Regions from separate parts of the Isachenkonia alkalipeptolytica genome, predicted to be linked through region 3. Evidence: riboswitches for the same ligand, from Rfam matches in the RefSeq annotation. Region 3 holds a riboswitch; each other region holds the start of a gene.
The links. A riboswitch is a leader RNA that binds a small molecule or an ion and turns the genes downstream of it on or off. The one in region 3 is predicted to bind cyclic di-GMP.
Positions count from the first base shown of each region.

Region 1: another riboswitch for cyclic di-GMP. It lies ahead of ISALK_RS13240 (PAS domain-containing protein); the one in region 3 lies ahead of ISALK_RS03390 (GspE/PulE family protein).
Region 2: another riboswitch for cyclic di-GMP. It lies ahead of ISALK_RS06240 (class D sortase); the one in region 3 lies ahead of ISALK_RS03390 (GspE/PulE family protein).

Region 1 covers NZ_SUMG01000025.1:4,981-8,135, reverse strand. The annotation lists gene ISALK_RS13245 (alanine/glycine:cation symporter family protein) at 1-756, opposite strand, end outside; cyclic di-GMP riboswitch class I at 1,090-1,174, shown strand; gene ISALK_RS13240 (PAS domain-containing protein) at 1,247-1,975, shown strand; partial or broken gene ISALK_RS13235 (bifunctional diguanylate cyclase/phosphodiesterase) at 1,997-3,155, shown strand, end outside.
Region 2 covers NZ_SUMG01000005.1:174,755-177,909, forward strand. The annotation lists gene ISALK_RS06235 (aminotransferase) at 1-698, opposite strand, end outside; cyclic di-GMP riboswitch class I at 1,153-1,243, shown strand; cyclic di-GMP riboswitch class I at 1,433-1,521, shown strand; gene ISALK_RS06240 (class D sortase) at 1,641-2,375, shown strand; gene ISALK_RS06245 (NCS2 family permease) at 2,703-3,155, shown strand, end outside.
Region 3 covers NZ_SUMG01000002.1:350,360-353,514, forward strand. The annotation lists gene ISALK_RS03390 (GspE/PulE family protein) at 1-1,644, opposite strand, end outside; cyclic di-GMP riboswitch class II at 1,703-1,787, opposite strand; gene ISALK_RS03395 (ATP-binding protein) at 2,171-2,596, opposite strand; gene ISALK_RS03400 (abscisic acid-deficient protein Aba4 family protein) at 3,058-3,155, shown strand, end outside.

The sequences.
Region 1 (3,155 bases), on a different contig from region 3:
CATGGGGTTAAAAGCACTATGAATAATCATTCTAAACGCAGGGATCACTTCGCTTAAATTCATAATAATAATTGCAAGGCATCCCATAATATAGATTCCTGCCATAATCGGTACGATGGTAACGGTAAAGGAGGCGATTCGGGAGATTCCTCCCATAATAATGGCAGCTACAACAATAGCCGTAATAATTCCTAGAACGATGTGGGGAATACCAAAAGCCGCATGCATAGAATCGGAAACGGAGTTGGACTGCACCATATTTCCGATAAAACCCAGGGCGATAATAATGGAAATCGCAAAGAAACCGGCTAAAGCAGGGCTTCCTAGACCATGCTTTATATAATAGGCCGGTCCCCCCACTTTCTGTCCATCAACCCGGGTGTTGTAGGTTTGTCCTAAAATCGCTTCCGCAAAAATTGTTCCGGCTCCGAAAAATCCACTGAGCCACATCCAAAATACGGCCCCCGGACCACCGGCGGCAATAGCGGTTCCCACTCCGGCAAGATTTCCGGTGCCGACCTGGGCGGCAATGGCCGTGGCCAAAGCTTGAAAAGAGGACATCCCGTCTTCGTCGGCTTTCACACTTTTTTTAAACACGTCGCCAAAGGTCTTCTTAAAAACCAACCTTATCTTTCGAACCTGCACAAAACGTAATTTGATGGTGAACCATACACCGGTACCAAGCAAAAGAACCAGCATCGGCGGACCCCACAGTAAACTGTTGAGATAACGAATCACTTCAAAAAAACCTTCCATTAGTAAAACCTCCTTATGAATTAGATTGATGAATGTAAATAAAAATAGGTATAAATACTTGCTATCAAAGCATATAATATCGTTAACTAATTAACAATATATAAAAATCCAATCGGCAAATTTATGATAAGAAAGATGAATAATCGGCAAATTTGTGGTATTTACTGAGAACAATGGATATTTTGAAATTTTAGATTTTATAATACTTTCAATATATTTATAAAGATAAAATCAGTTATTTGAGTAATGAAAAATAAATTTGAGTTTTGCAGAATTTTGTAAAACATGTTATCATATTACTCAAGGTTAATTTAAGAATCTATTCAATTAAATAAAGTTTATTGGCAAAATCACTGAAAAGTGATGACGCAAAGCTACGAGTCTACGTTCTATTGGATATGACAGTCGGGTTGCTGTATTAAGGGTGGTATAGGCAACCGGAGGGTTGTTTATTTTTTTTTGGAAAATTTATATATAGGGTGGGATATCTATGGCGATAAAAGGACTTGGCATTCTGGAAGGATGGATAAAAAACAGCCGCGTTGAAGAATTGAAGAAAGAACATTTTGCATGGATACAAAGCTTACCTTATCCGATGGCCGTATGTGATAAGGCTGGGAAAATCCTTAGTATGAACAATGCTTTTATGAAGCTGACCGGACATAGGAGAGATGAACTGGAGCTTCAGAGGATATATTGGTTTTTGCCGAAGGATCAGGGGAAGGGAATCCAAGAAGAATTGGAAGGATCAGCCAAAGGAAAAAGTATTATCCGGGAAAGCTACATAGGGGTAGCCGGTGAAGAAATGCTTATGGAAGTTACCGTGATCCCCTTCGAAGAATATGATGAACTGGAAGGACAGTTTTGGATTTTTACCGATCAAAGCGAAAAGAAGAAGATGGAAGCGGAACTTAAGAGACTTAAGCGGAAGCCGTATAACCCGGAACCATTCTCGAAAATCGGAACCTGGACCTATGATTTTGAAAAAGAAGAGTTTTATGCTTCTTCGGATACATATCAAATCTTTAAAAGAGCTCCGGAAGAATTCGACGGAAGCCTTCGAAACGTTCTGGAGTTTCTCCATCGAGAGGACCGAATAAGTTTTGAGCAAGCCATGGAAAAAGCTTATAAAGGAACGCCCTTAGATCTTATTTTTCGCATCATAACCAATAAAGGGGAACAAAAGGACATTCATGCCCGGGCGGAAATGTTTTATTGAAAGGATCGAAGTCCCGATAAAATGATTGGTACGGTCCAGGACCTTACGGATCACCGTTATATGGAAAGAAGCCTGGACACGTTGCAGAAGAATCTTCCAAAGGAAGAACAGTTTAATGAGAAGAACTGTTACCGAGTGGATTTGACCCGGGACACCGTGGAATTCGGAAAGGATCTACCGGAAATATATAACCTGGATCCCCATGCCAGTGAACATAAAAGAGAAGAGGTAATGAAAAGAATCCATCCCGAGGATCGAAGAAAGATTCAAGAAATTATCGAGAACTTAAAAGACGGTGAAAAGTATGAAATTCAGTACCGAATTATTGGGACAAAACAAGATGAATACCATTTGGTGCGTAGCAAAGGAATCGGAGAATTTCAAGAGGGAAAACTGACTGCATTGGTAGGAACCATTGAAGATCTTACAGATACCCATCTGCTGGAAAAAGATATTCAAAAGACCTATCGGGACCTTCAAGAAGTGCAACGGGCTTTTCGGATGGGCGTATGGTCTATGGATTTAATAACTTATCAATTATCCTGGTCCGAGGTTACCTTTGAAATTTACGGATTGGATCCCGAGGCGGGGGAACCGGAGTTTGAAGAATTTCTAAAAATGATTCATCCCGAAGACCGACCGCTTGTTCAACAAGCCATTGATCACCCTCCAAAGGAGCAGCCCTTTAATGTGGAGTTTCGCATTCTTCCATCGACGGGGGAGGTAAGGCATATCAAGCATCTTGTGGAAATCCTGTATCAGGATGAAACACCGGTCATGATCCGGGGAAATATTGAGGATATAACCGGTCAAAGAGAGATTGAGATAAAGGCGAAAAAAACTCAACAGGAGTTTGAAAATTTGCAGAACCGTTATCAAATGTTATTGGATAATTCAGAGGAAATCCTAGAAATAATCGATGATAACGGTATTGTAAAATATATTAACTCCGGGGTTGTAAGAATGATGGGATTCGAGGATCAGGAAATTATCGGAAAATATATTTGGAGTTTTGTGGATGGGGCGGAAAAAGAAAAACTGAAAAACTTAGTGCAGATGAGCCGGAACAATCCGAAAAAAATTTTAAGGGGAACCGTTAAGAGTATTACAAAGGATCAGCGGGAAATATACCTTGAGGTTACCATGAATAATCATTTGAATGATCCGAAAATCCAGGGGA
Region 2 (3,155 bases), on a different contig from region 3:
CCGATGCGAAGCCCCGCTAGGGAAAAAACCTTGGACATGCTTCCCGTGGAGATCCCCTTTTCATATAAATCAAAAATCGACGGCCCGAAGGCTGCCCCTTGATGATTCAAACCCCGGTACACTTCATCAGAGAGAATATAGCTATCGTGGGCTTTCGCGATTTCTACAATTTCTTCTAAAGATGCTTTATCCATTAACGATCCCGTGGGATTATTGGGGTTATTGATGGCAATCAGTTTCGTGTTTTCGTTCGCCATTTTTTTCAGTGCCCCTATATCCGGCAAAAATCCATTTTCCAGGGTTAAGGGTAGAATTTTCACCGTTGCCCCCAGGGATTCGGGAATGGAATAGTGCTGCTGATAGGTGGGCATAACGGAAATCACTTCATCCCCCGGTTCCACCAAGGCGGAAAAGACCAGGTGATTGGCGCCGATTCCCCCATGGGCAATCACCACATTGGCGATGTTTCCCGACTCATAGAGACCGGCCACCCCTTCTCGCAGTTTATCCGTGCCGGGGATGGCTCCGTAGGTCAGCTGCATGTCATAAATCTCCTCGAGGGCTTCCTTTCCCCGCCCTTGGAAATTTAACAATTCTTTTACCGTCAGGGATTTTACACAGGTTTCCCCTAAATTGTATAGCGCATCATTTTCGTATTGATTCATCCATTCCTCAACGCCAAAGGGTTTGATTTTCATCGGGATCATCCTTTCATTCCTTTCTTTTTAGTATAGTGTATTAAATGAAAATTCACAACAACCGGGGGAATAAAAGTCCCGGTAAAATCTTACTATCATGACACTCCCGGTGACTCCCCCGAACCTCCTACCAAACCCCTTGCTTCCAAACCTACTTCCAGACCTACTTCCAGACCTACTTCCAGACGTATAGCCTCTATCCTGCTAGCCAAAAGAACTCCCTCCTCAAAACATCACAGCGTTTAGCTAGGAGGTGCATAGGCAGTTTTATTTTGTTTAAACACCTGTTTGCTGGGTAAAATATACTTGTAACCACTTTTCGTTGAAAACTGAAGCTTCGATCCTCCGGAAATCCCCACTTCAAATTTCCAAAAAATTAAGTGGGGGGAGTCTTCATGGGGTATAAATTAAACAAATACCTTTATGGGAAATTTCTAGTTATTCCTCAAAATAAATCGTACAAAGGCCACTTTTTCGAAAGAAAAAGGCGCAAAGTTCGGCGTCTACCGTGTATACCCTTACACCATGACGGTCCAACTGCCGTAATTTATTTTACGGCAGTTTTTTTGTTTGGGATCCCTTCCTTCATTAAGGCTCTCGGGAGTATAACCAGGGCTCTTGGAAATATAACTGTTTGAGAGTATTTCAGTAACATATTCTGTATTTTGTGTTTAAAGTACAGGATTCGAGGTATAAAACAAATAACAATCAATTTCAACTGAATGCTTTTATCAGTATGACAAAGGCAAACCCGGTGAAAGCCGGGGACGCAAAGTCTCGAGTCTACGGTGTTACAAAACACTAGGGCTGTCCGACTACCATAACTATTATGGTAGTCTTTTTTATTACCCTTTTATTGCTAGTATTGTCTCTCATAAAATAATCTTGCTTAGCTTAAGGACCAAGAATAAAGTCCTTACAGAAACGAGGAGCGTGAAAAAAATGAAGAAAAAAATTCCCTATTTAATCATACTTCTCGGTGTGCTTGTGGCGGTCTATCCCTTTGCCAGCAACCTTTACAGCTCCTATTGGGAGAATCGCATGCTTGATGAAGCGGAAGCCTTGCTCGGTGGAGAGAACCTGGCTGTTGAAGAAGACCTCTCCCAAACCGCGGCCTACAGCTTTACTCAAATGAATCAGGCCTTCGAAGAGGAGGAAGCTGAAGACCAAGATAATCCGCCCTCCCAGGAGGAGCCGGCGGAGTCTTCTTCCCAGGAAAGAACCGCGCCTCTTGACGACGGGCCTTCTGACAGTGAGGTAAGTTATGTTGAACGAGGCGCCGTCATCGGGAAAATAGAAATCCCTTCGATTGATGTAAACCTTCCCTTACTCTTTGGAAGCGATGCCCAAACCTTGGATCGGGGAGCCGGTCAAATGATTGGAACCGCCGCCCCCGGTGAAATCGGAAACACCGCCATTGCCGGACATCGAGCCAACCGGGACGGTCGATTCTTCTATCGTTTAAATGAACTGGATGTAGGGGATGAAATTATTGTTCAAACCCAAGACGGGACCTTTGTGTATACGGTTTACGATACCAAAATCGTGGATCCCACGGATTTATCCGTCCTCAACCGAAACCAGACCGATCGTATTGTTACCTTAATTACCTGTCATCCACGATATACCGCAGATTACCGGTTAATTGTCCACGGAAGAATAGCCGAGGATGGATAATCCGGGAGCTTCCCCTAAATATCTCCTTTGGAACATGGGGTACCGCTGACTTCCTAAAAGCGGTACCTTTTTTTGTGCAAATTTCCCTCGCCATTCAACCTGTAACTTTTTAAATTCAGGCTTGACGGATTGTTAATTTATTGTTACACTCCTTTCGCAAAATCCCCTTTTACCCTGGGTTTTGTGAACAGCGGCACAATTTCGCCTTGTATTTCACCGTTTTTTTTTCATTAATTTTATTGAAAATACACAAGATTCTTCACGTGTATTTTTTATATAGATTTTTATACATTTTTTCATAATCTCATATCCTTAGGAGGTATTACATTGACAGAGCGAACCTATGATCAACCAAAAATTCGTAACAAGGAAAAACGCAACAGGCTTCGGAATTTTTTCGAAAGCTTTTACCAGCTTTCCCATTTTGGCACCGATATTAAAACCGAAATTACCGCAGGCATTACAACCTTCTTAACCATGGCCTATGTTCTTGTGGTGATCCCCGGCTTTTTAGCCGATGCGGGAATGCCCCCGGAAGGGCTGTATACTTCCGTTTGCCTTATTGCCATCATCGGAACCTTTGCCCATGCCTTTGTTTCCAAACTGCCCTTGGCCACTTCTCCCGGTTTGGGCCTTACCATCTTTTTTGCCTATACGGTGGTAGGTCCCATGGGATATACCTGGCAACAGGGCCTTGCGGCGGTTACGGTTTCGGGAATGGTGTTTTTCATCATCTCCATTACCCCCGCCCGGGCGAAAATTATGAACAGCCTGCCCCAA
Region 3 (3,155 bases):
TTCGATGGGTATGATTCCTTTTAGGACCAGTTCCTTACTGGCATCCCTCAGGGTGTTCATCCCGTCCCGGATGGCGATATCCTTAATGGAGTCGATATCCTTACCTTCATTGATCATATTTCGAATGGTTCGATCCACCACCATGACTTCATGGACGGCGGTTCTTCCTTTGGTGCCGGAGCCGCCGCATTTGGTGCAGCCCTTTCCTTTATAGATGGTGGTGCCTTCGGGTATGCCGCCCAGGCGGGCATTTCGCTCGTCCACCTCATAAGGCTCTTTGCAGTTGTTACAAACCTTTTTTACCAACCGCTGGGCCATGATGCCCACTACCGATGATGCGATTAAGTACGGGTCCACCCCCATGTTGACCAATCGGCTGATGGTACTGGCGGTATCGTTGGTATGGACGGTACTAAGCACCAAGTGACCGGTGATCGCCGCCCGTATCGCGATGGTTACGGTGTCACTGTCCCGAATCTCACCTACCATGATGATGTCCGGGTCCTGTCGTAGGATGGATCGTAGGCCTGTGGCGAAGGTAAGGTCCGCCTTCGGGTTTACCTGTACCTGGTTTACGCCGTCTAAGGAGTATTCCACCGGGTCTTCTACGGTTACGATGTTTCGGTCTTCCCGGTTCATCTCGGCAAGGACCGTATACAGGGTGGTGGATTTACCACTTCCCGTAGGGCCGGTGACGAGAATAATTCCGTTGGGGTTTCGGGTAATTCTATCAAAAAGCTCTAGGTTTCGCTCGGTAAAGCCCAGTTCCTCCTTGGTTAACATAAAACTGCTTCGATCCAGAATTCGAATTACCACCTTTTCCCCGAAAACCGTGGGAAGGACGGATATTCGCATGTCAATTTCCCTGCCGTCGATGTTTTTTTCCACCCGGCCGTCCTGGGGTTTACGCCGCTCGGAGATGTCCATTTTTCCCATGATCTTGATTCGGGTAACAATCGCCGAGTGGGCGGCCTTGGCCGGGCGCATGACTTCGTGTAAATCGCCGTCGATTCGAAAGCGAACCAATAGTTTCTTCTCGAAGGGTTCGATATGTATATCACTGGCCTGTTGTTTTACTGCCTGGCTCATGATAGAGTTGATCAGCCGTACAACCGGGGCATTGTTGATATCATTTAGGGTGGCTTCATCCAGACCTTCCAGCTCTTTTACGTCGTACTCGCTGGTAAAGTCCTCAATGGCCTTTTGAGCGTCCTGTTTTTCAAAGAAATAATCAATGGCGTCTTCAATTTCTTTGGTTGTTGCGATGACCGGCTCCACTTCCCGACCGGTTGCCAGTTTTACATCATCCATGGCGTAAACGTTTAGAGGATCGTTCATGGCCAGGGTTACGGTTTTTTCTGTTGCCTTTACGGGAATTATAGTATGACGCCGGGCTAAGGCTTCGGTGATCAGATTCGGTACCTCGGATTCGATGGTACCCCGGTCGATTTCCTTTTTTGGAATCCCCAGTTGAAACTCCAGGACTTCGATGATTTCCTCTTCCGTTACAAACTTTTCCTGTACCAGCACTTCTCCCAGTTTCTTTTTATTCTGCTTTTGTATTTTTAAGGCCTGTTCCAAGTTTTCGTTGGTTATGGCCCCTACGTCGACCAACAGGGTGCCCAGTTTTCGTTTTGCAGCCATAAGTCCACCTCTTTGTCCGAATTTTCTGTATCGTTTTCGTGATAATAAAAAAACCAACACTAAGGTTGGCCGGTTGCACTAGCTGCTCCGAATACCCCAAGTGCCCAGTTGTAAGGATATCCTTCTTAGCATCCAATCTATCTGTCCCTTATCTTTCGAAGGAAAACCATCGATTGCTTTATGTGATTTAGATATAGTTCTATTATACTACCTTTGAAAAAATTAACAATCTTTTTTTTGAGAAAATAACATATTTTTCAAAATTATTTAGATTTTTGTCTCCACGTCTTCGTTTCCCCCATTGTTTTCTCTAAAGAAACGATGATTTTGTAATGATCTTTGATTTATGTTATAGTTACCCCGTAGATTTCCCTTTAAACTCCCTTAGAGGATATATTTTGTAATTTATTTTTTCACAAATTACGTCTTTGCTTTCCTGATTTTAGACAAAAAATAAACCCCGGACACGGTAACATCTTAGGGTATTTTTACCTTTTGTTTACCTTGTTTTGCTTTTACTTTTCGATTAGGTTTCCTTTCGCTTCACCAAAATCACTTCATTGCCCGCCCGGTTGTAACAGACGTAGTCCGCCCCTTCCATCATGATTTTTAGGCCCCGTCCCGATTCTAAAAACAGCTCTTCGGGAGGGATGTTGTTGCTTTTTTCCTCCGCCCGCTGAAGTTTTTTGTTGCCGGGAAAGCCCTTGCCGTAGTGTTTGATCCGTACGGAAACCCGTCGGTCACTGAGTTTGGAAAGATTAATGGAAATGCTTCGTTTCCCCTTATTCTCATAGCCGTGAAGCACCGCATTGTTTAAGGCTTCACTGATGGCCATTTCGTATAGGTAATCATCCATCCCCATGCCCTCTTTTAAGATTTTCGAGATCATATCCCGGGTATATTTAATGGTTTCTACGTCTTTTATGCAGATTTTCAACATGGACTTCATCATGATCCTTCGCTCCTTATGGGTCAATTCCTATGATCAACTTATTTACTTTGTTTGTACCCGATTTTTCAGCGGTGTACCACATATTAAGAAAAATTTTCAAAATAACCGGAGAAATTTCAACCATAGGGCATAAAAAAGGGCATAAAAAAACCTTTATGTTTAGAAGAACATAAAGGCATATCCTACCGAAGATAGGATCATGGCCAAGGCAATGGCAAGAACAATGACTCGGCTCAAATTTTTATATTTCCGTGGTTGCAAAGTATTCACTCCTTTTTACAAAAGGTTTTCCTATAATTTTTATTATACCCATTGTAACATATATCCCGGGAAAAAGAAAAGGCGGGAAGAGTCGAAATTTTCTGTAGTATCTTCAGGCTGAATCCGTTATAATGAAGGTATTAGATCTTCGCCGAGAATATCCGGTGTTATCGTAAAAAGACGAATAGGGAGGTTTTTCTATGTTCTTACATTTGTTTCGTATCCTTTCTGTACTACTGATCCTCTCCTGGATTCCCCTGCTGCTCCTTCCAAAATCCGTGATTACCCGAAAACTCCT